Regions from separate parts of the Mycobacterium sp. pV006 genome, predicted to be linked through region 2. Evidence: riboswitches for the same ligand, from Rfam matches in the RefSeq annotation. Region 2 holds a riboswitch; each other region holds the start of a gene.
What was found. A riboswitch is a leader RNA that binds a small molecule or an ion and turns the genes downstream of it on or off. The one in region 2 is predicted to bind cobalamin.

Region 1: it holds a riboswitch for cobalamin, as region 2 does, so the genes downstream of both, ACAG25_RS12270 (energy-coupling factor ABC transporter permease) here and ACAG25_RS09815 (ferredoxin) in region 2, are expected to answer to the same signal.
Region 3: it holds a riboswitch for cobalamin, as region 2 does, so the genes downstream of both, ACAG25_RS01680 (ABC transporter substrate-binding protein) here and ACAG25_RS09815 (ferredoxin) in region 2, are expected to answer to the same signal.

What each region holds. Positions count from the first base shown of each region.
Region 1 covers NZ_JBGGKT010000006.1:257,636-268,003, forward strand. Annotated here, with positions in the region: gene ACAG25_RS12250 (GlxA family transcriptional regulator) at 1-278, opposite strand, end outside; gene ACAG25_RS12255 (alpha/beta fold hydrolase) at 319-1,074, opposite strand; gene mhuD (mycobilin-forming heme oxygenase MhuD) at 1,126-1,443, shown strand; gene ACAG25_RS12265 (serine hydrolase) at 1,418-2,776, shown strand; cobalamin riboswitch at 2,791-2,993, shown strand; gene ACAG25_RS12270 (energy-coupling factor ABC transporter permease) at 3,032-3,745, shown strand; gene ACAG25_RS12275 (energy-coupling factor ABC transporter substrate-binding protein) at 3,742-4,089, shown strand; gene ACAG25_RS12280 (CbiQ family ECF transporter T component) at 4,086-4,832, shown strand; gene ACAG25_RS12285 (energy-coupling factor ABC transporter ATP-binding protein) at 4,825-5,619, shown strand; gene clpC1 (ATP-dependent protease ATP-binding subunit ClpC) at 5,623-8,166, opposite strand; gene lsr2 (histone-like nucleoid-structuring protein Lsr2) at 8,415-8,756, opposite strand; gene lysS (lysine--tRNA ligase) at 8,850-10,367, opposite strand.
Region 2 covers NZ_JBGGKT010000005.1:65,296-75,663, reverse strand. Annotated here, with positions in the region: gene ACAG25_RS09825 (FecCD family ABC transporter permease) at 1-985, opposite strand, end outside; gene ACAG25_RS09820 (ABC transporter substrate-binding protein) at 999-2,036, opposite strand; cobalamin riboswitch at 2,068-2,264, opposite strand; gene ACAG25_RS09815 (ferredoxin) at 2,311-2,964, opposite strand; cobalamin riboswitch at 2,998-3,130, opposite strand; gene ACAG25_RS09810 (DEAD/DEAH box helicase) at 3,139-4,842, opposite strand; gene ACAG25_RS09805 (alpha/beta fold hydrolase) at 5,031-6,086, shown strand; gene ACAG25_RS09800 (SDR family NAD(P)-dependent oxidoreductase) at 6,079-6,978, opposite strand; gene groL (chaperonin GroEL) at 7,216-8,841, shown strand; gene ACAG25_RS09790 (MFS transporter) at 8,967-10,280, opposite strand; gene ACAG25_RS09785 (pyridoxamine 5'-phosphate oxidase family protein) at 10,344-10,368, opposite strand, start outside.
Region 3 covers NZ_JBGGKT010000001.1:360,764-371,131, forward strand. Annotated here, with positions in the region: gene ACAG25_RS01675 (FecCD family ABC transporter permease) at 1-670, opposite strand, end outside; gene ACAG25_RS01680 (ABC transporter substrate-binding protein) at 697-1,722, opposite strand; cobalamin riboswitch at 1,761-1,889, opposite strand; gene ACAG25_RS01685 (GNAT family N-acetyltransferase) at 1,963-2,568, opposite strand; gene ACAG25_RS01690 (CBS domain-containing protein) at 2,590-3,018, opposite strand; gene ACAG25_RS01695 (ribonuclease Z) at 3,145-4,005, shown strand; gene ACAG25_RS01700 (transglutaminase domain-containing protein) at 3,989-4,828, opposite strand; gene ACAG25_RS01705 (alpha-E domain-containing protein) at 4,830-5,804, opposite strand; gene ACAG25_RS01710 (circularly permuted type 2 ATP-grasp protein) at 5,814-7,319, opposite strand; gene rpsT (30S ribosomal protein S20) at 7,632-7,892, shown strand; gene holA (DNA polymerase III subunit delta) at 7,899-8,840, opposite strand; gene ACAG25_RS01725 (ComEC/Rec2 family competence protein) at 8,855-10,324, opposite strand; gene ACAG25_RS01730 (helix-hairpin-helix domain-containing protein) at 10,321-10,368, opposite strand, start outside.

The DNA.
Region 1 (10,368 bases), on a different contig from region 2:
CGGACCGCCTCGAGCGCGGCGGGCAGGTATTCGGCGGAACCGATCGCCGGTATCGCGACCAGATCCACTCCGGCAAGACCGTCGAGTCCGCATTCGGGGGTCAGCGTCGCGCCGACACTCGTGCGCACCGGGACACCGGCCTGCGGGCCACACACCTTGAAGTCGAAGTTCGGGACGTCGTCGGCGGACCGGTCGATGCCGAACACCTCGCAGATGACCCCGAACTCGAACATCGCAACGTCGTCGAGCACCAGGGCCGAGACCGATCGCAGTGTCATGGCCGAATTTTATTCGGGATGCCCGGTGCGGCCAATCGATTTACGCGGTCGCGAGGAAGGCCTCGACCGCCTCCCGATATCGGTCCGGCGCGTCGTCGTGGATCAGGTGTCCGGCGTTGGCGATCCGCAGGTAGGTGGCCCGGCCGGCAGACTGCTCGGCCATCGCCCGCATCTGGTCCGGCGGTGCGACGGTGTTGGCCGCTTCCAGCAGCAACGCCGGCGCGCGCACCGCCTGCCACTGCGTCCAGTAGTCGCGCTCGCCCCACTGTGCGGCGATCTCGATCCACCTGTCCGGTTCCCCGTGCAGCCGCCAGCCCGTCGGAGTGCGGTCGAACGCCTCCAGGAAGTACTGGCCGGCGACCGGGCCGAACTCGGCGAAAACCTCATCGGCTGAAGCGAACTCGACCGGCAGCGCGTGCAGCCAGGGTTCCCACGGCCCGGTGGTGCGGCCACGGAAGTCCGGCGCCATGTCCTCGACGACCAGCGCGGCGACCAGCTCCGGATGCGCCGCGGCCAGACACCACGAGTGCAGCGCCCCCATCGAGTGACCGACCATGACCGCCGGCTCCCCCAGCGGCGCCACGGCGTCGCGCAGGTCCTCGACGAAACGTTCGGTGCTGATGGGGTACGGGTCGTGGACCTCCCGGCCGCGATGCCACGGGGCGTCGTAGGTGAACACCCGTCCCAGTCGGGTCAGCCACGGCAGCTGGCGCGACCAGGTGGAGCCGCGCCCCATCAGCCCGTGCACCAGCACCAGCGGCCGGCCCGCACCGCCGCGCGCGGTCAGCAGATCCATAGGGTCATCATGCCGACGATCGCGTCCGCGGCACGCGGTAGCCTGAACGACATGGCTGTGGTCAAGATCAATGCAATCGAGGTCCCGCCCAACGCCGGCCCCGAACTGGAGAAGCGCTTCGCCAACCGAGCCCATGCCGTCGACAACCAGCCGGGCTTTCTGGGCTTCCAGTTGCTGCGGCCCGTCAAGGGTGAGAACCGCTACTTCGTGGTGACGCAGTGGGAGTCCGACGAGGCCTTCCAGGCCTGGGCCAACGGGCCCGCCGTCGAAGCCCACGCCGGCGAGCGCAAGAACCCCGTGGCCACCGGTGCCTCCCTCCTGGAGTTCGAGGTCGTGCTCGACGTTGCCAGGACCGACACCGCGTCCTGACGCAGGGGCGCGGCGCCGCGCGGCCGTGGTGACGGTCGCGCTGTCGCTCGTCGCGGCCCTCGTCGGCGGTTGCGCCGCCACCCGTCCCGCGCCGGCCGAAGCGGCCTACGGCGTCCCCATCGCGATCAACACCCCGCAGGGACTGCGCGCCAAGCAGACGATGGACATGCTCAACAGCGACTGGCCCATCGGCGAGAACGGCATCCGGACGCTGGCCGCCCCGGAGCTCGTCGAGCACGTCGGGGTCACGCTGGACCGCATGTGGTGGGACCGCCCGTTCACCGTCACCGACGTCGACGTCGGCGCCGGAAACGCCACCCTGCACGTCACCACGTCCTACGGGGTCGGCCAGGTCATCGAGCTCCGCACCGACGACGCGTCGATGGTCGACCGATTCGCGGTGACGCTGGTCGAGCCGGAGATCCGGCAGTTCTCCGACGTCGACGCCGCGCTCACCTCTTCCGGAGCGCGCTACTCCTACCAGGTGGCCAAGGTCGTCGACGGGCGCTGCGAGAAGGTCGCCGGCACCAACACCGAGTTGTCGCTGCCGCTGGCATCGATCTTCAAGCTCTACGTGCTGCTCGCGGTCGCCGAGGCCGTCGAGAGCGGGACCGTGCGGTGGGACGACACCCTGACGATCACCGCACAGGCCAAGGCCGTGGGTTCCTCCGGCTTCGACAAGCTGCCCCCGGGCGCGACGGTCTCGGTACGCGACGCCGCCCAGCAGATGATCTCGGCCAGCGACAACATGGCCACCGACCTGCTGATCGAGCGCCTCGGACCCGGCGCGGTCGAGCGCGCCCTGGTCACCGCGGGGCACCACGACCCGGCCAGCATGACGCCGTTCCCGACGATGCACGAGCTGTTCTCCGTCGGCTGGGGACGCCCGGACGTGCGCGAACAGTGGAAAGAGGCGTCTCCGCAGAAACGCGCCCAGTTGCTGCAGCAGGTCAAGTCGCGGCCGTACGAACCCGACCCCGAACGCGCACACGAGCCGGCGTCGGCCATCGGCGCCGAGTGGTACGGCAGCGCCGCCGACATCTGCCGGTTACACGCCGCCCTGCAGGAATCCGCGGTCGGCGAGGCCGCTCCGGTCCGCGACATCCTCTCCGCGATCCCCGGCATCGACCTGGACCGCCAGACCTGGCCCTACATCGGTGCCAAGGCCGGCAATCTGCCGGGCGACCTGACCTTCAGCTGGTACGCCGTGGACCGCACCGGGCAGCCCTGGGTGCTCAGCATGCAATCGAACTGGCCGAAGTACCGCAGCCAGACCGCGGCGGCGTGGCTGTTGTCGATGGCCGAGCAGATGTTCGGTCTCGTCGCCCCCTGACCCCCGACCCGGGGGTACGCTCCACCTGCTGCGGTGTACGGGAACCCGGTGTGAATCCGGGGCGGCCCTCGCCACTGTGAACGGGAAGTCGGTGCCCTCCATGCCACTGCCCGCGCGTCTCGCGTGGGTGGGAAGGCGGGTACCGGCGTTTCGGCCCACCTCGGGTGTGCCGGTGGATCCGTGAGCCAGGAGACCGGCCGCGGCACCGACACACGATGCCCACGAGGTGCTGGGCAGAAAGGCGCAGCAGTAACAATGCACATCGCAGAAGGCTTTCTTCCGCCGGCGCACGCGCTGGCCTGGACCGTGGCGGCGGCACCGTTCGTCGTCTACGGAGCCAGGCAGGTCGTCGTCACCGTCAAACGCCATCCGTCCTCGGGTCCGCTGCTCGCGGCGGTCGGCGCGTTCTCGTTCGTCATGTCGGCGATCAAGCTGCCGTCGGTGACCGGATCGAGTTCGCACCCGACCGGCACCGGCCTGGGCACCGCGATCTTCCGGCCCCCGGTGATGGCGTTCCTCGGCACGATCGTCCTGCTCTTCCAGGCTCTGCTGCTGGCCCACGGCGGCATCACCACGCTCGGCGCGAACGCGTTCTCGATGGCGATCGCAGGGCCGTGGGCCGGGTTCGCGGTGTTCTTCGCGCTGCGCCGCGCCGGGGTGGGTGTGCTGCCCGCGGTGTTCGCGCTGGCATTCGTCGCCGACCTGGTCACCTACCTCGTCACCAGCATCCAGCTGGCACTGGCGTTCCCGGCCGCCGAGGGCGGTGTCGGGGAGAGCCTGGTGGAGTTCCTCGGCGTCTTCGCGTTGACCCAGGTGCCGCTCGCGATCGTCGAGGGGCTGATCACCGTGGTGGTGGTGCGTGTGTTGATGCAGGTGGCGTCCTCTGAACTGCTGAACCTCGGCTTTCTGAAGGGCGCCGAGGTTCCGGCCGGCGCCGAACCGACCGACCGCACGGAGGTCGGCAAATGAGCGCCCGCACCGACAGGTCCGCGCGCAGCGGGTCGATCCTGGTCCTGACCGCCGTGCTGCTGTTCCTCGCAGCCGCCGTCGCGGTCGGCTCACTGTTCTACGGCTACTCCCGCGACGCCGAAGCCGAGTTCGGCGGCGCCGACGGGCAGGCCGAAGAGGTGATCACGGTCATCCAGGAGGACTACGAACCCTGGTTCTCCCCGCTGGTCGGAGAGCTGCCCGGCGAGGTCGAGTCCGGGTTGTTCGCGTTGCAGGCCGGGGTCGGCGGCATCGTCCTGGGCAGCGCGATCGGCTGGTACGCCGGTCGTCGCCGTGGCCGCAGCGAGGCGCAGAGCGGGGGGTGAACCCGCTCGATCTCAGCGCGGCCCGCAACCGCTGGTCGGGGCACCCGGCTGCCGAGAAGTTGTTCCTCTACGGCGGGCTGCTGCTGTGCGCGATGCTGCTGCCGCCGCGGACCGGGGCACCGTTGATCCTCGTCGCGGTCGCGGTGGCCACGCTCGCGCTGGCGCGGGTTCCGGTCCGCACCTTCACACTCGCGCTGGCCGGGCCCATGGTGTTCATCGCGCTGGGCTCCGTGCCGATCGCGGTCAGCCTGCGCGGCGGACCGCACCTGGAGCCCGGCGGTGTCGATCTCGCGATCGACACAGCGCTGCGTGCGATCGCCGCGTCGGCGGCCACCATCGGTCTGGCGATGACGACGTTGATGGCCGATCTGCTGGATCTGGCGCGCCGCGCCGGGGTCCCGGCGGCGCTGTGTCATGTCATCGACCTGACCTACCGGCAGGTGGGAATCCTGCTGCGCTCCGCCCGGATGGCGCGCGACGCGGTGGCGCTGCGTCTGGGGCTGCGCCGGCCGCGCGATGCGATCGCGGTCATCGGCGCCCAGTTCGCGCTGATCTTCGTCCGCGGCACCGACCGCGCCCGCGCGATGTCCGAGGCGATGTCACTGCGCGCCGAACCGGGGATGACCGCGGTGCTCACCGCGGACCACCCGGTGCGTCGGGTGCGTCTCGCCGTGATCGCGGCAATGCTCGGCGGTCTCGCCGCGACCGCGGTCCTGAGCTCGAGGATGTGGACCGGTGGGTGACGACCGGTCCGGCGCACTGGAGTTGCGCGACGTCGGTTTCGGGTACCCGCGGGGCCCGCGGATCCTCGACGGGGTCGACCTGGCGCTGCGGCCCGGTCAGCGGATCGCGCTGCTGGGCGCCAACGGATCGGGCAAGACCACCCTGCTGCGCATCCTGGTGGGTCTGCTCAGGCCGACGACCGGTTCGGTGATGCTGGACGGCACCGCGGTCGACGGGTCGCGGGCCGCGCGCACGCGTCTACGCAGCCGGATGCAGATGGTGCTGCAGGAACCCGACGACCAGATCGTCGGTGCCACCGTGCGCGCCGACGTGTCGTTCGGGCCGATGAACATGGGCCTGGACAGAGCCGAGGTGCTCGAGCGCGTCGACACCGCGATGACCGCACTGGGAGTGGCCGACCTCGCCGACCACACGCCCACCCATCTGTCGTTCGGGCAGCGCAAACGGGTGGCGATTGCCGGAGCGGTGGCGATGCGACCCGGCGTGCTGCTGCTCGACGAGGCCACCGCCGGTCTGGATCCGCGCGCTGTGGACGATCTGTTGCAGACGCTGACCACGCTGTCCGACACCGGGACGGCCGTGGTCTTGGCCACCCACGACGTCGACGTCGCCTGGGCCTGGTCGCAGGAGTCGTTGGTGCTGCACGACGCGATGCTGCGCCGCGGCAAGACCCACGAGGTGTTGACCGACGACGCGCTGCTCGCCGAGGCACGCCTGGTGACGCCCTGGGGCGCAGCGGTGTCGCGCCGGCTCAACCGGCTCGTGCTGCGCCCCGGGGACGTCTGACGTCTACTCCGCCGCGCTGGGCGCGCCGGCCGCTCCGGCCTGCGCCAGATCCGGCTCGGCGGCCGCCGCCTGCTTGCGGCTGCTCGAGAACGTGAACTTGGCGTCCTCGCCCGCGCTCTCGCCGTCCCAGCCTTCGACGTCGACCGTGACGAGCTGACCGGGTCCGATCTCCTCGAAGAGGATCTTCTCCGACAGCTGGTCCTCGATCTCGCGCTGGATGGTGCGGCGCAGCGGCCGCGCCCCGAGCACCGGATCGAAGCCGCGCTTGGCCAGCAGTGCCTTGGCCTTGTCGGTCAGCTCGATGGCCATGTCCTTGGCCTTGAGCTGGTTGGCGACTCGGCCGATCATCAGGTCGACCATCTTGATGATCTCGTCCTGCGTCAGCTGGTGGAACACGATGATGTCGTCGATACGGTTGAGGAACTCCGGACGGAAGTGCTTCTTCAGTTCGTCGTGAACCTTCTGCTTCATCCGCTCGTAGTTGTTCTCGCCGCCGCCCTGGGTGAAGCCCAGACCAACCGCCTTGCTGATGTCGCTCGTACCGAGGTTCGAGGTGAAGATCAGCACCGTGTTCTTGAAGTCGACCGTGCGGCCCTGACCGTCGGTCAGACGGCCGTCCTCGAGCACCTGCAGGAGGCTGTTGTAGATCTCCTGGTGGGCCTTCTCGATCTCGTCGAACAGCACCACGCTGAACGGCTTGCGGCGCACCTTCTCGGTGAGCTGCCCGCCCTCTTCGTAACCGACGTACCCCGGAGGGGCACCGAACAGCCGCGACGCGGTGAAACGGTCGTGGAACTCGCCCATGTCGATCTGGATGAGCGCGTCGTCCTCGCCGAACAGGAAGTTGGCCAGCGCCTTGGACAGCTCGGTCTTACCCACACCGGACGGGCCGGCGAAGATGAACGAACCGGACGGGCGCTTCGGATCCTTCAGACCCGCACGGGTACGGCGGATCGCCTTCGAGACGGCCTTGACGGCGTCCTCCTGGCCGATGATCCGCTTGTGCAGCTCCTCCTCCATGCGCAGCAGCCGGGTGGTCTCCTCCTCGGTCAGCTTGAACACCGGGATGCCGGTCCAGTTGCCCAGCACCTCGGCGATCTGCTCGTCGTCGACCTCGGCGACCACGTCGAGATCACCGGAGCGCCACTGCTTCTCCCGCTCGGCGCGCTGAGCGACCAGCTGCTTCTCCTGGTCACGCAACCGCGCGGCCTTCTCGAAGTCCTGCGCATCGATCGCGGACTCCTTCTCCCGGCGCGCGTCGGCGATCTTCTCGTCGAACTCACGAAGGTCCGGCGGCGCGGTCATCCGGCGGATCCGCATCCGGGCGCCGGCCTCGTCGATCAGGTCGATCGCCTTGTCCGGCAGGAACCGGTCGTTGATGTAGCGGTCGGCCAGCGTCGCGGCGGCCACCAACGCGCTGTCGGTGATCGACACGCGGTGGTGTGCCTCGTAGCGGTCGCGCAGACCCTTGAGGATCTCGATCGTGTGCTCGACCGTCGGCTCGCCCACCTGGACGGGCTGGAACCGGCGCTCCAGCGCGGCGTCCTTCTCGATGTACTTGCGGTACTCGTCGAGGGTGGTGGCGCCGATGGTCTGCAGCTCACCACGGGCCAGCTTCGGCTTGAGGATGCTCGCGGCGTCGATCGCGCCCTCGGCGGCACCGGCACCGACGAGGGTGTGCAGCTCGTCGATGAACAGGATGATGTCGCCGCGGGTGTTGATCTCCTTGAGCACCTTCTTCAGGCGTTCCTCGAAGTCACCGCGGTAGCGGCTGCCCGCGACCAGTGAACCCAGGTCCAGCGTGTAGAGCTGCTTGTCCTTCAGCGTCTCGGGCACCTCGCCGGCGACGATGGCCTGCGCCAGGCCCTCGACGACGGCGGTCTTGCCGACGCCGGGCTCGCCGATGAGCACCGGGTTGTTCTTGGTGCGGCGGCTCAGCACCTGCATGACCCGCTCGATTTCCTTCTCGCGGCCGATGACCGGGTCGAGCTTGCCCTCCATCGCCGCGGCGGTCAGGTTGCGGCCGAACTGGTCGAGCACCAGCGAGGTGGACGGGTTGCCCGCCTCGCCGCCGCGGCCGCCGGTGCCGGCCTCGGCGGTCTCCTTGCCCTGGTAGCCGCTCAGCAGCTGGATGACCTGCTGGCGCACCCGGGTGAGCTCGGCGCCGAGCTTGACGAGCACCTGGGCCGCCACACCCTCACCCTCGCGGATGAGTCCGAGCAGGATGTGCTCGGTGCCGATGTAGTTGTGGCCGAGCTGCAGCGCCTCGCGCAGGCTCAGCTCGAGGACCTTCTTGGCTCGCGGCGTGAAGGGGATGTGCCCGGACGGCGCCTGCTGGCCCTGGCCGATGATCTCCTCGACCTGGCTGCGCACACCCTCCAACGAGATGCCCAGCGACTCGAGTGACTTGGCGGCTACGCCCTCACCTTCATGGATGAGGCCCAGCAGGATGTGCTCGGTGCCGATGTAGTTGTGGTTGAGCATCCGGGCTTCTTCTTGAGCCAGGACGACAACCCGACGTGCTCGGTCGGTGAATCGTTCGAACATCCGTGGTTACCTGCTTCCATCGCATAGGTAGTGCAGCGCTTCGCGGAGCACTTCGCACCTGCCGTCCACTGTAGTGGGCGGCAGCGCTGAGCGTCCCGCCTGCCGGTCCGTTGAAGGGACGACAGAGTTCTGTAATCCGATCCCGCAACGGTGCTGTCAGGACAACGCAGGACGTCAGGGATTCGTTTCCCGCGCGCGGGCGGATGGCATTCGCCGATAGCGAACCGGAAGCGAGGTCAGGTGACCGCTTACGTGGCGGCGTGGAATGCGTCGATCACGTCGGCCGGGATGCGGCCACGGGTGGACACGTTGTGGCCGTTGCGGCGCGCCCATTCGCGGATCGCGGCGCTCTGTTCCCGGTCGATGGCCGCGCGGCCCCGGCCGGTGCCCACCGCACGCCCGCGCCGGCGACCACCGACGCGACGGCCGGCCTCGACCCATTGCTTCAAATCGTTGCGGAGCTTCGCGGCATTCTTGGCGGAGAGATCGATCTCATAAGTCACGCCGTCGAGGCCGAATTCGACTGTCTCGTCGGCGGCGCCTTCACCGTCGAAATCATCAACCAGAGTGACGGTGACTTTTTTCGCCATTGCCCCACAGCCCTTCTTCGCTATCGGTCCCACACCCCGCACCAATGTGCCATAAAGGCGGGACCCATTTCAAACAACGCGAGAATCTGCGGTTCAGTTGCCGTGTCGGCGAACAATAGGGAACAAAACCGTGTCCCTAATCGACAGTCCGGTCAGCGCCATCAACAACCTGTCGACACCCATTCCGGTGCCCGTGGTCGGCGGCATGCCGTGTTCGAGAGCGGCCAGGAAATCCTCGTCCAGCGCCATCGCCTCGTCGTCACCGGCAGCGGCGGCCCGGGCCTGCGCCTCGAAGCGTTCCCGCTGGATGACGGGGTCGATCAACTCCGAATAGCCCGTGGCCAATTCGATGTGCCGCACGTAGAGGTCCCATTTCTCCGTGACACCGTCGATGCTGCGGTGCGACCGGGTCAGCGGGGTGGTCTCGACGGGGAAATCGCGGACGAACGTGGGCGCCCACAGTTTGTCGCCGACGGTGAACTCCCACAGTTCCTCGACCAATTTTCCGTGACCGTAGCCGCGGTCGCGCGGAATCTCGACACCGAGCCGGTCGGCGATCTGCCAGAGATGTTCGGCGGTGGTCTGCGGGGTGATCTCTTCGCCGAGCGCTTCGGACAAAGACGGATACATTTGAATGGAGTCCCATTCGCCGTCGAGATCATAGATCGAGCCGTCGGGCAAAGTGACCTGTCGCGTACCGATGGCCTCGTCTGCGACTTCCTGAATAATTTCGCGGGTGGTGATCGCGGAATCGTCGTAGGTGCCGTAGGCCTGATAAGTCTCGAGCATCGCGAATTCCGGGGAATGCGTGGAATCCGCACCTTCGTTTCGGAACACCCGATTCAACTCGAATACCCGGTCGAATCCGCCGACCACGCAGCGCTTGAGGAACAGTTCGGGCGCGATGCGCAGATACAGGTCGGAGTCCAGAGCGTTGGAGTGCGTCACGAACGGCCGCGCCGCCGCGCCGCCGGCCAGTGTCTGCAGCATCGGGGTCTCGACCTCGAGGAAACCGCGCCGCTCCAGCGCCGAGCGCAGGGCCCGCATCACGGCGATGCGCTGGCGGGCGACGGTGCGGGCCTCCGGGCGCACGATCAGGTCGACGTAGCGCTGCCGGACGCGGGATTCCTCGCTCATCTCCTTGTGGGCCACCGGCAGCGGCCGCAGCGACTTCGACGCCATCTGCCACGAGTCGGCGAGCACCGACAGTTCGCCGCGGCGTGAGCTGATCACCTCGCCGGCCACGAACACGATGTCGCCGAGGTCGACGTCGGCCTTCCACGCGTCCAGGGCTTCCTGACCGACTTGGTCGAGGCTGATCATCGCCTGCATCTGGGTGCCGTCACCTTCTTGCAGGGTGGCGAAGCACAGCTTGCCGGAGTTGCGCGCGAAGATCACCCGTCCGGCGACCCCGACCTGCTGCCCGGTCTTGGTGTCCGCCGCGAGGTCCGGGTAGGCCGCGCGCAGCTCGGCCAGTGTGTGGGTGCGGTCCACCTCGACCGGATACGGGTCGCGTCCCTCGGCGAGCAGGCGCTCACGTTTGGCCTGCCGGATACGGAACTGTTCCGGGAGGTCCTCACGCGGGTCGGAGTCAGAATCAGAGGAGGTCACG
Region 2 (10,368 bases):
GTATCTGGGGCGACACCAGGATTCGGCCGAGCACGTCGGCGAGCAGAAGCAACGTCGGGGCCAGTACCACCGTCCACGCCATGATCCACCGGTAGTCCGGCCCGGTGATCAACCGCGCGATGTGCGGGACCACCAAGCCGATGAAACCGATCGGGCCGGCGATCGCGGTGGCGGCGCCGGCCAGCAGCACCACCGCCAGCGCGGCCAGCAGCCGCGCCGACCACAGGGTGGTTCCCAGACTGCGGGCCATGTCCTCACCGAGGGCCACGACGTTGAGGGTGCGGCTGGTCGCGAACGCGGCGACCGCGCCGGCGGCAATGAACGGCACCACCGCGGTCAGTGCGGCGGCATCGGCGCGGGTCAGGGAACCCACCACCCAGAAGCGGAAATCGTTGAGGGTGGTGGCATCCAGCAGGGTGAGGGCGGTGGTGACCGCGCCGACCAGGGCGGTGAACGCCGCCCCGGCCAGCGCCAGCTTCACCGGTGTCGCCCCGCCCAGACCGAGCGAGCCGAGGGAGTACACGAACACCGCGGCGATCGCGGCCCCCGCGAAGGCGAACCACACGTAGCCGCCGGCGGTCGTCACGCCGAACACCGTCATCGCGATCACCACCGCCAGCGCCGCACCGGAGTTGATGCCCAGAATTCCCGGTCCCGCCAACGGGTTTCGGGTGATGCCCTGCATCACGACCCCAGCCACGCCCAGAGCCGTGCCGGCCAGCAGGCCGGTGACGGTACGGGGCACGCGGACGTGCTGCACGATCCGGTCCACGTCGGTCTCGGCCGGACCCGTCAGCGCGGCCAGGGCGTCGCCGACCCCGATCGTGTAGTTGCCGACGAGCAGCGAGATCAGCGCTGCGACAACCAGACCCAGCGCCGCGACGGTCAGGCCGAGCAGCCGGACCCCCCTGTTGCGCAGCAGCTGCCGGCCGCTACCGGCCGGCCGGCCGGTACCTGTCGCGGGGCGGGTCAGGGCGACGGGCATGTCGGAGGGTTGCTCAGCGGACCCGGTCGGGGTGCAGGATCGACGCCACCAACTCGACGGAGTGAGCGGCCCGCACCCCGGCGGCCCGGTCGGCGAACAGGAACGGGTGCACCTGGTTGTTCCGCACTGCGCTCACGCCGGCCAGCGCCGGGCTCTGCGCGAGCGCGGCGGCCTCCTCGGCGCCGGTCTCGGCCGTGAACGAGATGTCGCAGCAGACGCTGGTCAGGATCACGTCCGGGTCGCGCCGGATGATCTCCTCGATGTCGACCTCGACGTGTCGGCGCTGCTGCAGATCGGCGAACGCGTTGACCCCGCCGGCGTGTTCGATGATCTGGGTGCCGAAGTCGACGCCGCCGGCGACGCGGTATCCGCCGTCGTCGTCGATCAGCACGATCGCGACCTTCGGGCGGTCGGCCCCGGCGACGGCTTCCTCGACGGCGGTGATCCGTTGCTGCTGGTCGGTGATGACCTGCTCGGCGCGATCCTCGACGCCGAAGATCGTGCCGAGATCACGCAGATCCCGATAGATGGTGTCGACGCGCACCGAGGCCGGGTCGATGGCCTCGTCGGACAGACCGTCCTGACTGGGGCACAACGGGCTCAGGATCCAGGACTGGATACCGAGTTCGGCCAGGCTCGCGCGGGTGCCCACGCTCTCGTCGGCGTCGCCTTCGGCGAAGAAGTTGTTGTAGCCGGACAGCACGAAGTCAGGACGCGCGGCCAACAGCCCTTCGCGGCTGGGGAGTTGCGGCACATAGGGCACCTGGCTCTGCGCCTCGGCGTACTCGGGCAGCACCTGTGAGTCCAGGTAGGCGGTGCCGACGAGCCGGTCGCTGATGCCGAGCGCGTGCGCGATCTCGGTGGCCGGCTGGTACGCGGCGTATACGCGTTCGGGCGGTCCGTCGACGCTGACCTCGATGCCGCAGTTCTCGACGGTCACCGCGTTCTCGGATCTGCTGTCTTCCTGCGGGTCCGGGGACGAACAACCCGACGCGGCAATGGTGACGACCGCGGCAACCGCGGTCAGGGTTCGGGGCAATGCATAGGCCACTGTCAGCCCGCCTCTCCAGATCCTCGTGGATGGGGTACTTCGTCGCCGTGGCCGGTCTCCTGGCTGACGGGCATACCGCGAGCGTTCCGCCTTCCCAAGGCCGGTGGGCCTCAGTGGCCCCACCGCGGGTCAGCGCGGTGGGAAGGAACGTCGCAATCCCGATCACAGTGGCGAGGGCCGCGCCGGTGTCACACCGGCTTCCCGTTCACCACGGCTTGCGGTGACGTTAACAGCTGACGGGCCGGGACGGGCGGCAGGGTCGGTGGGCTGCGTCTCAGGTGCGCGGCGGCGTCTGCACCGCGCGGCCGGATCCGGCGGCGCGGGAGGTCCACGACGCTACGAGCGCCGGCGCGTCGTCGGGTTCGACCGGACCCCACCAGTCGTCGTCGGGGTGGACGGCGACCACGGGTGCGTGGTTGCACGGGTACAGGCAGCCGGTCTGGGTGACCAGCACCTCGTCGTCGCCGAGCCTGCGGGCTTTGAGCGCTTCGGCGATGGCCTGTGCGGTGGCCGCGGAACCCTTTGCGGTGCACCGCGGTCCGCGGCAGACGAGGACGTGACGTCCGAACGAGGGGAGGTCCTCCCAGGCGGGGGAGGTCAGCCCGGACTCCCAGCCGGTGACCGCGCCGCTGACGGTCTCGACCGTGAGCAGACCCTTGTTTCGGCGCACCCAGTCCCCGGCGATACGCCGCAACCACGACCGGGCCGGAGCCGGCGCCGCACCCACCGGCAGCGGCAGCAGCCGGACCGCTGAACCCGGTGTGGCGGCGGCGATGTCGTCGAGGACGTCGAACAGCGTCGGGGTGGCCAGCTGCAGATAGGCCAGGCGTGCCCCGATGTTCTCGGCGAGTTGGGTCGCTTCGGTGTGGCGGGCGTGCGCGTCGGCGCCCATCCCGACGAGGACGAGGTGACGGCTGCGGTCGGTCATCGACCCACCCCTTCTCGGGGAGTTCCGCCCCGGTGGAAAGGAATCGGCGAGGGCGAGTGTCTGGCTCACGAGATGTCGTCTCGCACACAGTGGCGGTACCGCGCCGGAATCGCACCGGACTTCCTCTGACCAGCGCCGAAGGACAGCCGACTGTAGCAGGCGGTCAGCAGCCGGTCAGGCCGTCAGCTCGCGCTGCAGCACCCGGACCGCCTCGATGCGGGCCTGCAGTTGTTCGCGCGTGGCGGCGGCCACCGGCGGTCCGCCGCAGCGCCGCCGCAGCTCGTTGTGGATCCAGCCGTGTGGGCGTCCGGTGCGGTGATGGGCCAGCGACACCAGCGTGTTGAGTTCGGTGCGCAGCTCGCGCAGCTGTCCGTGTGTGGTCCTCGGAACCGCGGGACCGCCTGCTTCGGTGCGTTTGGTGAGCTGCTCTTCTTGCCTGCGGCGCAACAGATCTCGCATCGACTCCGCGTCGAGTAACCCGGGGATGCCGAGATAGTCGGCCTCCTCGTCGCTGCCGGCCGGGGTGGCCGTACCGAACGACGACCCGTCGAAGATCACCTGATCGAGTTCGGCGTCGGCGCCGAGGTACTCGATCTTGTTCTCCTCCTCGCCGGGCTCGTCGCGCTTCTGCTCCCGTAACTCCGCGTCGAGCGGGTCCTCGAGCGTCTCGCGGTGCGGCTTGCCGAGCACGTGGTTGCGCTGGGCCTCCATCTCGCTGGCCAGCAGCAGCAGGTTGGGCACCGACGGCAGGAAGATGCTCGCGGTCTCCCCGGGACGGCGCGACCGGACGAACCGGCCGATCGCCTGGGCGAAGAACAACGGCGTCGACGCGCTCGTGGCGTACACGCCGACCGCCAGGCGCGGCACGTCGACGCCCTCGGAGACCATGCGCACCGCCACCAGCCACCGCGACGTGCCCGCCGAGTACTCCGAGATGCGGTCCGAGGCACCCTTGTCGTCGGAGAGCACCACCGTCGCCGGTTCGCCGGTGATCTTGAGCAGCAGCTCGGCGTAGGCCCGAGCGGTGGTCTGGTCGGAGGCGATGATCATGCCGCCGGCGTCGGGCACGTGCTGCCGCAGGCCCTGCAGACGCTTGTCGGCCGCCGCGATCACCGCGGGCATCCATTCGCCCTTCGGGTCCAACGCCGTCTTCCACGCCCGCGCGGTCTGCTCGGCGGTCAACGGTTCCCCGAGCCGGGCGGCGTGCTCCTCCCCGGCGCTGTCGCGCCACCGGGCCTCACCCGAGTACGCCATGAACATCACCGGCCGGACCACCCCGTCGGCCAGGGCGTCGCTGTAGCCGTAGGTGTAGTCGGCCCTGGAGCGGGCGAACCCGTCCGGGCCGGTCTCGTAGGTGACGAACGGGATCGCGCTGTCGTCGCTGCGGAACGGTGTTCCGGTCAGCGCCAGACGCCGGGTCGCGTCGTCGAATGCCTCGCGGATGGCGTCGCCCCAGCTCTTGGCGTCGCCGCCGTGGTGGATCTCGTCGAAGACCACCAGAGTCTTGCGGTTCTCGGTGCGCACCCGATGGCGCGACGGGTGGGTGGCGACCTGGGCGTAGGTGACGACGACGCCGTGGTACTCCGAGGACGTCTGGGCGTTGGAGTTGGAGAACTTCGGGTCCAGGGCGATGCCGTGCCGCGCGGCCGCCTGCGCCCACTGGATCTTCAGGTGCTCGGTGGGCACGACGATCGTGATCGTCTCGACGGTGCCCTCGGCGAGCAGTTCGGAGACGATGCGCAGCGCGAAGGTGGTCTTACCGGCGCCGGGCGTGGCCACGGCGAGGAAGTCCCGGGGCTTGGCGGTCAGGTATTTGACCAGTGCCCGTCGCTGCCAGCCCCGCAACGCCTGGGTGCTGGGCGCTGCGTCAGCCCGCACCCACGACTCCTTTCCTGAACCGGAAATGCAGTCTAGGGCAGGCGGTTCCGCGAATGCATCCAACGCGGCGTGTCCGGTCCGGCGTGTCCGCCCGGCAGGCGTTGCGACCTCAGATTGTGAACTACGTCACATCGTCGGCCGTGCCGTGCCACGCTGATGGGGACGCACTCTCGAACGGGGACGAGAAGATGGTGTTCAGGCGCGCACGGCGGTCGGCCACGCTGCTGCTCGCCTCGGCGCTGTTGGCCGCGACGGCGGTGCTGCCCCCGGTAGGCAGCGCCGAGACCACCGTGGTGATCCCCGGGGCGTCGCTGTTCAAGTCGCTCAACCCGCGCTATCCGGCGATCGCGGCCACCTATCCGCAGATCGGCCGCCACTTCCACGGCGACGAGCACCCGCTGGTGGTCGACTACTCCCAGGACCCCTTCACGTTCGACCGGTCGCTGCGCGACGGGGTGGAGCGGGCGCGCGAGATGGTCCGGGATCTCGAGGGTGACGTCGTGATCGTCGGAGAGTCGATGGGCAGCATGGTCGCCACCCGGCTGGCCGAGGAATTCGCCGCCGATGCGCCGACGTCGAGGAACCTCCGGCTCGTGTTGATCGCCCCACCCGAGCCGGGCGCGGCGCGTCTCTTCAAGGAGGGCGCCTTCGTCCCGCTGCTGAACTACCGGGTGCGACGCATGCCCGAGCTGCCGTACCCGACCACGGTCGTCGTCGGTGAGTACGACCCGTGGGCCGACCCGCCGGACCGGCCGTGGAACCTGGTCGCGATGGCCAATGCCGTGTTGGGCTTCTTCTACGTCCACGGGCCGCCCTCCTGGCAGATCGACCCGGCCGACATCCCGCCGGAGAACGTCACCGTCTCCGGCAACGTCACCCGATACTTCGTGCCGACCCCGCAGCTGCCGCTGACCCGGCCGCTGCGCGACCTCGGTGTCCCCGACGGGGTGGTCGACGTCGCCGACTCGATCCTGCGTCCCGTCATCGACGCCGGCTACCGCCGCCACGACGAGCCCGGCGACACCCGGCCGTATCTGTCGGAGGGCCGGCTGCTCCGCGGCGACGGCGAGGAACCGGACCTCGGGCCCCAACGTCGGCGCAGCGAGAGCGGGTCGCATGCCGACCGGAGTCCGCGCGCCGAGCGCACCGAGCGCACCGAGCGCGCCGAGGACCGCGACGTGCGCCGATCGGCCTCGAGCTCCCGCGACCAGGCGCGCACGGCGCGCCACGCGCGCGTCAGCTGATCGGGTAGGTCACCTTCGTCAGCTCCTCGGACACCGTCCAGAGCCGCTGCTGGGTCGCCACGTCATACGAGAGGTTGCTCGACGCCACGACGACGGGGTGGCCGCGCTGCTGGCCGATGCCGTCGGGCCCGTAGTACTGCCCGCCGAGGACACCGGGGTCGGTGGCCGCGCGCAACGTCGGAAGCGCGCCCGCGGCGGCGCTCTGGGCCAGCAGCGGCGTCACCCGGTTCAGCGCCGGCTGCAGGACGGCCGGCAGGTTGCGGGCCAGCTCGGTGCTGGACGTGCCCGGGTGCGCGGCCACCGCAATGGTCTTGCCGCGCGGCGCCAGGCGGCGCTGCAGTTCGTAGGTGAACATCAGGTTGGCCAGTTTGGATTGCGAATAGGCACCCATCCGGCTGTAGCTGCGCTCCCACTGCAGATCGTCGAAGTGGATCGCCCCACCCATCTTGTGGCCGTTGCTGCTGATCGTGACGATGCGCGCACCGTCGACGTCGAGCAGCGTGTCCAACAGCAGACCGGTCAGCGCGAAGTGGCCCAGGTGGTTGGTGCCGAACTGCAACTCGAAGCCGTCGGCGGTGGTGCCCTTCGGCGTCGTCATCACGCCCGCGTTGTTGATCAGCAAATCGATCCGCTCGTAGCGGCCCTTCAGTGCCTCTGCCGCGGCGCGGATCGAGGCCAGCGAGGTCAGGTCGAGTTCGGTGACGGTCACGTCCCCGGCGATGCGTGCCGCGGCACGGTCCCCCTTGCCGGCGTCGCGCACCGCGAGGACCACGTGCGCCCCGCGTTCGGCCAGGGCCTTGGCAGTCTCGAAGCCCAGACCGGTGTTGGCGCCGGTGATGACGGCGGTGCGGCCGCTCTGGTCGGGAATGTCGGCGGTGGTCCAGTCGGTCATGAGTCGACTGTACGGAGCACGGCGACGCCGCCGTGTTCGCCGACAGCGGAACTCCTTCCGACCTTGCACTCGCCCTGGTCGAGTGCTAAGAATGCAGTTGGCACTCGCGACCGGTGAGTGCTAGGTCGGGACGGTGAGGCAACGGGCCGCGTCAGCGGAGCACACCGGAGCCGTCCGTCGCGGGCACTGCGCCCGACCAGCAAGACGTGCATCCCCAATCCGGAGGAACACTTCGCAATGGCCAAGACAATTGCGTACGACGAAGAGGCCCGTCGCGGCCTCGAGCGGGGCCTCAACAGCCTCGCCGACGCGGTAAAGGTGACGTTGGGCCCCAAGGGCCGCAACGTCGTCCTCGAGAAGAAGTGGGGCGCCCCCACGATCACCAACGATGGTGTGTCCATCGCCAAGGAGATCGAGCTGGAGGACCCGTACGAGAAGATCGGCGCCGAGCTGGTCAAGGAAGTCGCCAAGAAGACCGACGACGTCGCGGGCGACGGCACCACCACCGCCACCGTTCTGGCCCAGGCCCTGGTTCGCGAAGGTCTGCGCAACGTCGCTGCCGGCGCCAACCCGCTCGGTCTGAAGCGCGGCATCGAGAAGGCCGTGGAGGCCGTCACGAGCAGCCTCCTCAACTCGGCCAAGGAGGTCGAGACCAAGGAGCAGATCGCCGCCACCGCCGCGATCTCCGCCGGTGATACCCAGATCGGCGAGCTCATCGCCGAGGCCATGGACAAGGTCGGCAACGAGGGTGTCATCACCGTCGAGGAGTCCAACACCTTCGGCCTGCAGCTCGAACTCACCGAGGGTATGCGCTTCGACAAGGGCTACATCTCGGGTTACTTCGTGACCGACGCCGAGCGTCAGGAAGCGGTCCTCGAGGATCCCTACATCCTGCTGGTCAGCTCCAAGGTGTCGACCGTCAAGGATCTGCTCCCGCTGCTGGAGAAGGTCATCCAGGCCGGCAAGCCGCTGCTGATCATCGCCGAGGACGTCGAGGGCGAGGCCCTGTCGACCCTGGTGGTCAACAAGATCCGCGGCACCTTCAAGTCCGTCGCCGTCAAGGCCCCGGGCTTCGGTGACCGCCGCAAGGCGATGCTGCAGGACATGGCGATCCTCACCGGTGGCCAGGTCGTCAGCGAAGAGGTCGGCCTGTCGCTCGAGACCGCCGACATCTCCCTGCTGGGCCAGGCCCGCAAGGTCGTCGTGACCAAGGACGAGACCACCATCGTCGAGGGCGCCGGTGACTCCGACGCCATCGCCGGCCGGGTGGCTCAGATCCGCGCCGAAATCGAGAACAGCGACTCCGACTACGACCGCGAGAAGCTGCAGGAGCGCCTGGCCAAGCTGGCCGGCGGTGTTGCGGTGATCAAGGCCGGCGCTGCCACCGAGGTGGAGCTCAAGGAGCGCAAGCACCGCATCGAGGACGCCGTCCGCAACGCGAAGGCTGCCGTCGAGGAGGGCATCGTCGCCGGTGGTGGCGTGGCTCTGCTGCAGTCGGCTCCGGCGCTGGAGGACCTCAAGCTCGAGGGCGACGAGGCCACCGGTGCCAACATCGTGCGCGTCGCGCTCGAGGCCCCGCTGAAGCAGATCGCCTTCAACGGTGGGCTGGAGCCCGGCGTGGTGGCCGAGAAGGTCCGCAACTCGGAGAAGGGCGTCGGCCTCAACGCCGCGACCGGCGAGTACGAGGACCTGCTCAAGGCCGGCGTCGCCGACCCGGTGAAGGTGACCCGCTCGGCGCTGCAGAACGCAGCTTCGATCGCGGCGCTGTTCCTCACCACCGAGGCCGTCGTCGCCGACAAGCCGGAGAAGGCCGCCGCACCTGCGGGCGACCCGACCGGTGGCATGGGCGGTATGGACTTCTAGGTCCCTGTACGAGAAAGGCCCCGGCTCGCTTGGCGAGCCGGGGCTTTTTCGTGTCTCAGGCGCCGAGCGCACGCTTTCTGACGAGAATCCGCGGAAATCCGTCAGAAAGCGTGCAGTCGGCGACCTCAGAGTGTGTGCAGCGGCGCGGGTTTCAACGCCCGCGTGGCGACGATGCTGATCATCGCCGTGACGACCAGGTACGTGCACGCGATCCACGGCGAACCGTCGGCAACACCGATCAGCGCCGTGAGGATCAGCGGCGTCAACCCGGAGGAGTACACCCCCGAGAGCTGATACACCGTCGACAGCCCGGTGTAGCGGATCCGCGCCGGGAACAGCGACGCGTACAGCGTGCCCTGGGCCCCGTAGAACAGCGCGTGAATGACGCCGAACACCAACAGCATCCCGATCGCGTAGAGCGCGAAGTCGCCGGTGCCGAGCAACGCGAAGACCGGGAACACCGCCACCGCGTAGGCGGCGATACCGATCGTGTAGATGCGCTTGGGTCCGTAGCGATCGCTGAGCAGACCCGACACCGGCAGTAGCGCCGCCATCAACAGCGCGGCCGCAGTCACCCCGATCAGCACCGGTACCTTGCCGAGCCCGAGAGTGCCTGTGGCGTAGGAGATCGCGAAGACGCCCCAGGTGTTGAACGCCGCACCTTCACCCCACCGTGACAACATGCCCAACACCGTCGAGCGCAGGACCGGCGGGCGGAACACCTCGCGTACCGGTACCGCAGCGCGCTCGCCGCTGTCGCGAACCTTCTCGAAAGCCGGTGTCTCGCTGGCCTTCAACCGCACCACCACGCCGAAGATCACCAGCACGATGCTGAACAGGAACGCGATGCGCCAACCGTAGGTCAGGAACGCGTCATCCGGCAGCGCGATCTGCAGCAGCGCGAACACCCCGGTGCCCAGCGCGAGCCCGAGTGCCAACCCGACCTGCGGCACACTGCCGAACAGTCCTCGTCGGCGCGTCGGCCCGTGCTCGACGGCCAACAGGACCGCGCCGGCCCACTCGCCGCCCAGCGCGAACCCCTGCACAATCCGCAAGAGCAGCAACAGGATCGGGGCGGCCACCCCGATCTGCGCGGCAGTGGGCAGCACCCCCATCAACGCGGTGGCGCCGCCCATCAGCAGCATCGTCAGCGCCAGCGTCTTCTTCCGGCCGATCCGGTCGCCCACGTGGCCGAACACGAACCCACCGATGGGCCGGACGACGAACCCGACGGCAAACGTTGCGAACGAGAGCATCGTGCCGACGAAGGTGCTCTGATCGGGGAAGAACGCCTGGTTGAACACGAGGCTGGCGGCAGTGGCGTAGAGGAAGAAGTCGTACCACTCGATCGTGGTGCCCACCAGGCTGGCCCACAGCGCGGTACGGGCTTGCGGGGTGGCGCGCTGCGGTTCGGCCGCGGGTGCGTTCAGGACGGTCACAACGGTCTATCAGCGCATCCGCGGCCCGCCCAGACCAGGTTTGTGCGCGCCGTGAGTGAAAGCTCAGCTGCGCAGCGGCACGCAGTCG
Region 3 (10,368 bases), on a different contig from region 2:
ACGCGGCGTCCTCGCCGAAAGTGAACGCGTCGAGGGTGCGTGCGTGACCGAGGCAGACCAGCAGCCCGGCACCGACGACGACGCCGCAGAGCAGGACCTCCGACCACGACACGCCGGCCAGCGATCCCAGCAGCCAGAACAGCACCCCCCGGGTCTGTTCGGCGTTGGCCGAGGACAGCACGATGAACGAGGTGAGCGCCGAGAACAGTTGTGTCGCAGCGACTCCGGCGAGCACCACCCGATCTGTGGTGCCTCCCGCGGCGTAGGCCAGCACCAGGACGAGCCCGAACGACGTCACCGCACCCAGAAACGCCCCGCCGGAAAGGGTGACCGCGGCGCCGCCGACCCCCAACACGACAATCAGCACCGCACCGGTCGACGCGCCGGAGGACACGCCGAGCACGAACGGATCGGCCAACGGGTTGCGCAGCAGCGACTGCAGGATCGCGCCGCACAGCGCCAGGCCGGTGCCGCAGATCGCGGCGAGCAGAGCCCGCGGCAACCGCAGTTCCCAGACGATGCCGTCCTGGATCCGACCGGCGCCCGACGGTCCGGCGCCGAGATGTTCGGCGACGATGCCGTACACGTCGCGCACCGATACCGCGGCGGCTCCGATGGTGATCGCCACGGCGATCGACGCCGTCAGCAGTACCGCTCCCAGCGTCCACATCGCCACAAGCGACGTTCCGCGCACGATCAGCCGCCGGAGGTGATCCCGAGCCGACGCAGACCGTCGGCGACCTTCTCCGCACCGTCGACGGTCCGGATCGACGGGTTGAGGTCGGCGCCGTTGACCACCAGATAGCGCTTCTCTTGCACCGCGGTCATCCGTGAGGTCACCGGATGTGTTTCCAGGAACTCGATTTTGGTGTCCAGCGCGTCGCCGTCGATGGTGCGCCGACTGAGGTCGGCCAGTACGAACGCGTCCGGATCCCGTTCGGCCACCGCCTCCCAACTGACCTGCGGCCATTCCTCGGTGGTGTCGGCGAAGACGTTGCCCGCACCCACGGCCTCGGCGATGACGCCGGAGGCTCCGCAGCACCCGGCCATGTACGGTGCCCGCAGGTCGGAGAACCAGAACACCAGGTCCGCCCCGGCCGGCGCGCCGGCCGCCCGCTGCATCCGCTGCTGCAGCTCGGCCACGAGCTGCTCGCCGCGCTCCCGGATGTCGAAAATCGCTGCCAGGTCCCGAATTTCGCCGTAAATGACATCCATCGTCAGGGGTGTGGTGCGGGCCCCGTCCTCGTTGACCGAGACCTTGCCGACGCAGTCGCTGGGCGCCAGATACGTGGGCACCCCGAGTTGTTCGAACTGGTCGCGGTCGGCCACCCCGCCGGGGCCGAGGGTGCCGCCGAACGACGCGGACACGAAATCGGGATCGGCGTCGAGCACGGTCTCCAGCGAAGGCTTGTTCTCGGCCAACCGGGGCACCCGGGCGTTGTCCTCGGCGAGGTTCGGCAGGACCGGGTCGGTCCAGGTGGCGGTGCCCACCATGCGGTCGGCGAGCCCGAGCGACAGCAGGATCTCCGCGGAGCCCTGGTTGAGCGCCACCGCACGCTGCGGCGGCGCCTCGACCACCACGTCGCGACCGCAGTTCTCGATGGTCAGTGGGAATCCCTGGGCGGCAACGCTTTCTGCGGCCCCGGCGGGGGCGGATCCCTCGGAGGAGGCACACGCCGACAAGAGCAGCAACAGCGAGGCCAGAGGGGCGAGCAGACGCACGGTGGGACATCCTTCGATGCGGGGCTCGAGCGCGGAGCCGTCAACGGGTCACCGACCGCAGGCATTCGGACTCGGGGACAGTGCCCCATACCGTTGCGCGTCAGTTCCGGAGTCGCACCGGATTCCCCTGCTGATCGGCCACCGACACTGTAGCCGCACCGATCACCGTGGCTGTCGCCACATCTGCCCTACCGTGGCTGCCGCCACATCTGCCCTACCGTGGCTGCCGCCACATCTGCCCTACCGTGGCTGTCGCCACATGGGCCACATCGGCGGCCCGCCGCCCGGTATGTGGAGCTCACCGGTCACCTCGAACCCGAACCGCATGTAGTAGGCGAGGTTGGATTCCTTGGTCGATTCCAGGTACGCCGGCGCGCCTTCGGCGTCGCAGCGGTCCAGACGTGAACGCATCAGCGCCTGCCCGAACCCGGCGCCGCGGACCGTCGGGTCGCTGCCGATGACGCCGAGATACCAGTGCGGCTCCTCGGGATGGTGCTGCTTCATCAGATCGGCCATCGCCTGACCCCGCCGCATGTGCCGACCCATCGCCAACAGGAACGCCGGCATCATCCGGAGTTCCTCGCGCGGCGTCTGCTTCCAGCGGCCCGGTGGATCCCACAGCGCGGCCGCGCCGAGCGTCCCGTCGCGGTCGGCGACCTCGGTGGCCTCCCCGGCCAGGAAGTGATGGCGTGCCATCGCGGCGAACACTCGCGGCAACGCGCGGGCCCGGTGCGCGTCGTCGGGCATCATCCACGTCATCACCGGGTCGTCGAAGAAGGCTCGGCCCAGCACCCGCGACAGGAGTTTCACGTCGGCGCGGCGGGCAGGCGCGACTGCGATCGTCATCGATGTTCAGACTAAGCGGCGTCAGCCCTGGGTGATGTAGGCCTGCAGCTGCCGGTGTTCGTGTTCGAGTTCCTCCATGCGGGTCTTGACCACGTCGCCGATGCTGACGATGCCGGCCAGCCGCCCGTCGACGAGCACCGGGACGTGCCGGACCCGGTTGGTCGTCATCAACGCCGCCAGGCTGTCGACGGAGTCATCGGGCGAACACGTCGCCACCAGGGCCGTCATGATGTGGGCGACAGGGCGCCGCAGCAGGTCCGCACCGAGCTCCGGGAGTTTGCGCACCACGTCGCGCTCGGACACGATGCCCTGCACTCCGTCCGGTGACACCACGACCATCGCCCCGATGTTCTGGACGGCCAACTCCGTCAGCAGACCGGCGACGGACGTCTCGGGGGTGATCGTCGCCACCGCACTCCCCTTGCTGCGCAGTACATCGGCGATACGCATGGCAACCTCCAGGTGACCCAGCTCACACTGCCGTCCCACCAGGCTAGAGGCCCGGCCCCGTCCCAGCCAACCCCCGGAACGGTCAATCCGGCCCTGCGCCGCGCGGTTGACGGTATATGTGGCCGCATGATCGAAGTCACTCTCCTCGGAACCGGCAGCCCCATCCCCGACGCGCACCGCGCGGGTCCCTCGACCCTCGTCCGGGCGGGTGAGCAGATCTTCCTGGTCGATTGCGGACGCGGAGTGCTGCAGCGCGCGGCCGCGGTCGGGGTGGGCGCCAACAACCTGACCGCCCTGCTGATCACCCATCTGCACAGTGACCACATCACCGATCTCGCCGACGTGCTGATCACCCGGTGGGTGTCGAACTTCGATCCGGACATGCCGCCCCTGCCGATCATCGGTCCCCCGGGTATCGCCGAGGTCGTCGAATCCACGTTGCGCGCGATGCGTTTCGACATCGGCTACCGCATCGACCATCACGACGATCTGACCGCCCCGCCGCAGGTCGAGATCGAGGAGGTCACCGAGGGGGTGGTGTGGGGTCGAGAAGGTGTGCAGATCCGTGTCGCCCCCACCGACCACCGCCCGGTGACGCCGACGATCGGGTTCCGCGTCGAGCACGCCGGGGCGTCGGTGGTCCTGGCCGGGGACACCGTGCCGTGCGCGTCCCTCGACGAACTGGCCGACGGGGCGGGCGCGCTGGTGCACACCGTGATCCGTCAGGACCTGATCGACGCGCTGCCGATCCAGCGGTTCCGCGACATCTGCGGCTATCACTCCTCGGTCGAACAGGCCGCCGAGACCGCCGCGCGCGCCGGGGTGGGGATCCTGATCCTGACCCACTATGTGCCGGCCATCCAGCCCGGCCAGGAGGAGGACTGGCGCGCGCTGGCGGCCACGGCGTTCGATCGGCAGATCGAGATCGGCGACGACCTGCACCGCGTCGAGGTGCACCCCGGGGTGTGCGCTAAGCCAACCGGGTGATCTCGACGATGACGTCCAGATCGGTGGACCCCTCGCCGGAGTAGATCCCCTTCAGGGGGCTGACGTCGGCGTAGTCGCGGCCGACGCCGACGCTGATGTACTGCTCGTTGATCTCGGCGTCGTTGGTGGGGTCGTAGTGCCACCACTCGCCGGTCCACGCCTGGATCCAGGCGTGGCTCTGGCCGTCGACGGTGTCACCGATCTCGGCGTCGCGGTGCGGGTGCAGGTAGCCCGACACATACCGTGACGGGATCCCCATGCCGCGCAACAACATCAGCGTCAGGTGCGCGAAGTCCTGACACACCCCCTTGCCTTCGCGTAGCGCGTCCACCGCGGAGGTGTGCACACCCGTGGTGCCGGGCACGTACTGCAGTTCGGCCTGCACCCACCGCGCGGCCTCGATCACCGCCTCGGCCGGTTCGTGATACTTCGCGATGCGCCGGCCCACCCGTTGGATGCGTTTACTGGCCGGCGCGTAGTGGGTCGGGGCCAGCACCTCGAAGTACTTGTCCATCACCGCCTCGGTGGCCAGATCCGACCAGGTGACCTTCGTCTGGGGTTCCTCGGGTGTCTCCGTCTCCACCACCGACGACGCCGTCACCTCCAGCTCGGTGTGCGGCGCGTGCAGATCGAACGCCGTGACCGCGGTACCCCAGTAGTCGACGTAGCGGTAGGACCGGGTGGCCGGGACGGTCTCGACGCGGTTGAGGATGACGTTCTGCCGGTTGTCCGACCGCGGGGTGAGCCGGGCCTCGTTGAACGACGCGGTGACCGGCGACCGGTAGGCGTAGCCGGTCGAGTGCACCACTCGCATCCGCCACATGTCAGATCTCCCCTTCTTCGATCACCAGCGAGTTGTGTCCGGCGTCGGTCCACGCGACCCACGGGGCGGAGTGGAAGTACTGCAGCGCCAACGCTTCTCCGACGTCGAAGCAGGTCTTCTGCAGACCGGCCAACCGGGTCTCCAGCGATTCGAGCACCGCGCCCGGTTGCAGGAACTCCAGTTCGCTGCGCGCCCGCCCGAGCAGCCGTTGCGCTTCGGCGGTGGCGCCCAGACGCCCGTGCGGACGTTTGAGCAGTTCGTCGAGGCTGTGTTCGGCCAACCGCAGCGAGTAGAAGATCGACCGCGGGAACAGGCGATCGAGCAGCATGAACTCGACCACCCGGCCGGCGTCGAGCACCCCGCGGTAGGTCCGCAGGTAGGTGTCGTGGGCGCCGGCCGAGCGCAACAGGGTCACCCACGCCGGGGACGACCCGCTGTCCCCGACCCGGGAGAGCAGTAGGCGCACCGTCATGTCCACCCGCTCCAGGGCCCGGCCCAGCACCATGAACCGGTAGCCGTCGTCGCGGGAGAGCGTCGAGTCGGCCAGGCCGGCGAACATCGCGGCGCGGCCCTCCACGTAGGCGAGGAACTCGTGCGGTCCGAACCGTTTGGCCGCCCGTTCCCGTTCCGGCAGTGCGTTGTACGTACTGTTGAGGCACTCCCAGATTTCGGTGGACGTGACTTCCCTTGCCCCGCGTGCGTTTTCGCGCGCAGCGGAGATGGCCTCGACGATCGAGCAGCCCCCGTAGGTGTCCCGGCCGAAGGCCACGATGTCGGTCAGCGACCACACGTCGAGCGGCTCGTCGGGGGGTTCGATCCCCAGCACCCGCAGCAGGGTGCGCGACGCCCAGTCGGGGTCGACGCTGGAGTCCTCGAGCAGCTGGTGCACGGTGACGTCGAGGATGCGCGCGGTGTCGTCGGCGCGTTCGACGTAGCGTCCGATCCAGTACAGCGATTCGGCGTTCCTGGCCAACATGACGCTCTCCTACTGCTGCTGCTGGTTGCTGGTCTCGGCGCCGGCTTCGGCTCGGGCGCCCTTTCCCGTACCCGCGCTCGGCAGCGAACGCACCACCTCCGCCGCGGCCAGTTCCCGGTCGGCCGCCGAGGTGCGCGACGCCAGCACCCACGTGTCCTTCGACCCGCCGCCCTGGCTCGAGTTGACCACCAGCGATCCTTCCGGCAACGCGACCCGGGTCAGCCCGCCGGGCAGCACCCACACCTCGTCGCCGTCATTGACCGCGAACGGGCGCAGGTCGACGTGACGCGGCGCCAGCGTGTCGCCGATCTGGGTCGGCACCGTCGACAACTGCATGACCGGCTGCGCGATCCAGCCGCGCGGGTCGGCGTTGATCTTCTTGGTGACCGCGGCCAGTTCCTTCTCCGAGGCGTCCGGCCCGAACACGATGCCGTAGCCGCCCGACCCCTCGACCGGTTTGACGACCAGCTCGCGGATCCGGTCGAGGACCTCCTCACGTTCGTCGTCCAGCCAGCACCGGAAGGTGTCGACGTTGGCCAGCAGCGGCTTCTCGCCGAGGTAGTACTCGATGATCGTGGGGACATAGGTGTAGACCAGTTTGTCGTCGCCGACGCCGTTGCCCACCGCGCTGGAGATCACCACGTTGCCGGCCCGCGCGGCGTTGAGGATGCCGGCCACTCCGAGCACCGAGTCCGGCTTGAACTGCATCGGGTCGAGGTAGTCGTCGTCGATGCGCCGGTAGATCACGTCGACCTGGCGCTCACCCTCGGTGGTGCGCATGTAGACGGCGTTGTCGCGACAGAACAGATCGCGGCCCTCCACGAGCTCCACCCCCATCTGCCGCGCCAGCAGGGAATGCTCGAAGTAGGCCGAGTTGTAGACCCCCGGCGTCAGCACCACCACCGTCGGGTCGGCGACGTTGTTGGCCGCGGCGTTGCGCAGCGCCCGCAGCAGATGCGACGAGTAGTCACCGACCGAGCGGACCCGGTGGGTGGCGAACAGGTTCGGGAAGACGCGCGCCATGGTGCGCCGGTTCTCCATGACGTAGGAGACCCCCGACGGTGAGCGCAGGTTGTCCTCCAGGACACGGAAGCTGCCCTGCTCGTCGCGGATCAGATCGATGCCGGCGACGTGGATGCGCACTCCGTTGGGCGGGACGATGCCGACGGCCTCGCGGTGGAAGTGCTCGCACGAGCTGACCAGCCGGCGCGGGATGACGCCGTCACGCAGGATCTCCTGTTCGCCGTAGATGTCGTCGAGGTACATCTCGAGTGCCTGCACCCGCTGCCGGATGCCGCGTTCCAGCCGCGTCCATTCGGCAGCGGAGATGACGCGCGGCACCAGGTCCAGCGGGAACGGCCGCTCCTGACCCGACAACGAGAAGGTGATGCCCTGGTCGATGAACGCCCGGCCCAGCGCCTCGGCGCGCGCGGCGAGCTCGGAGGCGTCCGACGGGGCCAACTCCTTGTGGATGCCCTTGTAGGGCGTACGAACGTTGCCCTGCGGGTCGAACATCTCGTCGAAGGCCTCGGCGTACTTGCCGACGGCGTTGTATCCCTCGAAGACGCCGTTGTGCCGCCGGGCGGCCTTGGCGTTACGTGAAGTCCGTACGGTTTCGGTCGGCAACGTGTCCCCTGCTCTAGTGATGAGTGCTGACGGTCGGAGAACACTCGCCTGCCATGCTGCAACAGATCCAGCGTTTCGGCAGGCCAGCGAGCCTCGCTTTGGTTCATTACCCCGCTCGCTGCTACCCTGAACAGTCGCTGCGCCCGGACGGGCGCCCACAGACTCAGATCACCCAGTCGAGATTTACGAAGGAATACACGCGTGGCCAACATCAAGTCGCAGGAGAAGCGGAACCGCACCAACGAGCGCCGCAGACTGCGCAACAAGTCGGTGAAGTCGTCGCTTCACACGGCGGTCCGTGGATTCCGCGAGGCCGTCGAGGCCGGTGACAAGGACAAGGCCGGCGAGCTGCTCGCCGCGACCAGCCGCAAGCTCGACAAGGCGGCCAGCAAGGGTGTCATCCACAAGAACCAGGCCGCCAACCGCAAGTCGGCGCTGGCGCGGGCCCTCAACAAGATCTGACCGTCGTCAGTCGCTGACCAGCGACGCGACCTTACGCACCGCGCTCTCCAGCGCGTAGTCGGCGTCGGCGGCCGCGCCCTTGACGTCGGCGTTGAGGGCGGCCACCACCCGCATCGCCTCGGCCACCGAGTCGCGCGACCAGCGCCGCGCCTGCTTCTGCGCCTTCTGCACCCGCCACGGCGGCATGCCCAGCTCGCCGGCCACCTGGAAATGGTTGCCCGTCATCGGTCCCACGCGCGCGATGGTGTGCACCGCCTCGGCCAGCGCGTCGGCGAGCACGACGTGCGGTTCACCGGACATCATCGCCCAGCGCAGCGCCTCGGCCGCCCCGGCCACGTCACCGACCACCGCCTTGTCGGCGATGTCGAACCCCTTCACCTCGGCCTTGCCCGAGTGGTAGCGCCGGACCGCGGCGGCGTCGACGTTCCCGCCGGTGTCGGCGACGAGCTGCGAGCAGGCCGCTGCCAGCTCGCGGATGTCCGAACCGATGGCGTCGAGCACCGCGGTGACCGCGTCGTCGTCGACCTTGACACGCAGGGCCTTGAACTCGCGGCGGACGAAGTCGGCGCGCTCGGCGGGCTTGGTGATCCGGGCGCACGGATGCACCTCGGCGCCCAGCTTCCTGAGATGCTCGGCCATCGCCTTGGCGCGCCCTCCGCCGGAGTGCACGACGACCAGCACGGTGCCCTCGGGCAGTTCGGCCGCGGCGTTCTGGATGAGCGCCACGGCGTCCTTGCCGGCCTCGGCGGCCGATTCCAGCACCACCACGCGTTCATCGGCGAACAGCGACGGGCTGAGCAGCTCGGCGAGTTCGCTGACACTGACCTCGCCGGCACGCATCCGGCTGACGGGAACGTCGGTGGTGCCCGCGGCGGTGCGCGCCTGCCGTAGCACCGACGCCACCGCCCGCTCGACCAACAACTCCTCGTCGCCCAGAACCAGGTGCAGTCCCGTCAGTGAAGTCACCGCACGATGGTGTCACGGCGGCCCGACACCGCCCAATGCCAGCCCGCGGCGACGACCAGTGCCGCGGCCGCGATCAGCGCGACGCCGGCAACACCCGAGGGCACCGGCACCGCGGCGGCCGGCAGTGCCGACGACCAGCGGGCCACCGCCAGCAGCCACCACACCTCGGGGCCGGTGAACCGGATCAACAGGTCGGCGCCGGCCGGCCACAGCGGGGCCAGGGCCGCAGCGGCGGTTCCTGCCACGGTGAGCGGCGGGACGACCGGCGCTGCGGCAAGGTTCGCGATCACCGCCACCAGGCTCACCGAGCCGGAGATTCCGGCCACCAGCGGGGCGGTCACGACCTGCGCGGCGAACGCGACGCTGACCGCCGCCGCAAGCGGGCGCGGCCAGCCGCGGTCGGTGAGACGTTGCGTCCATACCGGCGCGATGAGCACCAGCGCGGCGGTGGCCGACACCGACAATGCGAACCCGACGTCGACGGCCAACTCCGGGGCGCCGACCATCAGCGCCACCACGGTGCCCGCCAGCGCCGGCAGGGCCTGTCGGCGACGGTGCGACAGCACCGCCAGCAAGGTGATCGCGCCCATCACCGCGGCCCGCAGCACGCTGGCCGACGGCTGGACGACGATCACGAATCCGAGCAGGGTGGCGCCGGCCAGCACCACCGCAGCGCGGGGTCCCAGCACCGCAGCCGACAACAGCACCGCACCGCACACGATGGTCACGTTGGCGCCCGAGACCGCCGTGAGGTGGGTCAGCCCCGCGACCCGGAACTGCGCGACGGTGGTCGGCGGCACCGTCGAGGTGTCGCCGAGGACCAGGGCGGGCAGCATCGCGGCCTGGTCGGCGGGCAGCGCCGAACGCGCGGCCGCGGCGAAGTCGGTGCGCACACCGTGCGCCACCTGCTGGACCGGCGCGGCCGTACCGGTCACCGGAGCACCCCGGGACGCCAGGACCGCCACGGTGAGGTCTCGTCGTTTCGGGGCGCTGACCACGGCGCGGAATGCGGCGGGTTGACCGGGTTGCAGGCGCGCGTACTCGGCGCCGGAGGCGAACACCAACACGCGGCCGTCCGACGGCGCACCGTCGAGGTCGTGCAGCACACCGCGGAACATGGTGCGTCCCCCGGCCAGCACCCGCGGCGTCTCGGCCGGGGCGACGATCACCGGGATCGACCTGCCGACGGCGGCGGTGATCGGATGGTGCCGCACGGCGGCCTCCCGCAGGGTCACCGCGACGCCGAAACCCACGGCCACCAGTGCCACCGCGGCCACCGCCGAGGGCCAGGTCCGTCGTCGGCCGGCGGGCCCGCGCCGCCCGGCCCATGCCCCGGTGACCGCCGTCGCGACCACCGCGGCGACTGCCGCGACCCCCGCGCCGACCCCCGCCCAGGTGATGCCCGCGGCGGTGACCGCCCAGCTGGTCAGCGCCGCCGGGACCAGCCGCAGATCGACCGGTGTCACACCCGCACGAGGTCGCGCAGCTTGTCCAGGCGGGCCGGCCCGAT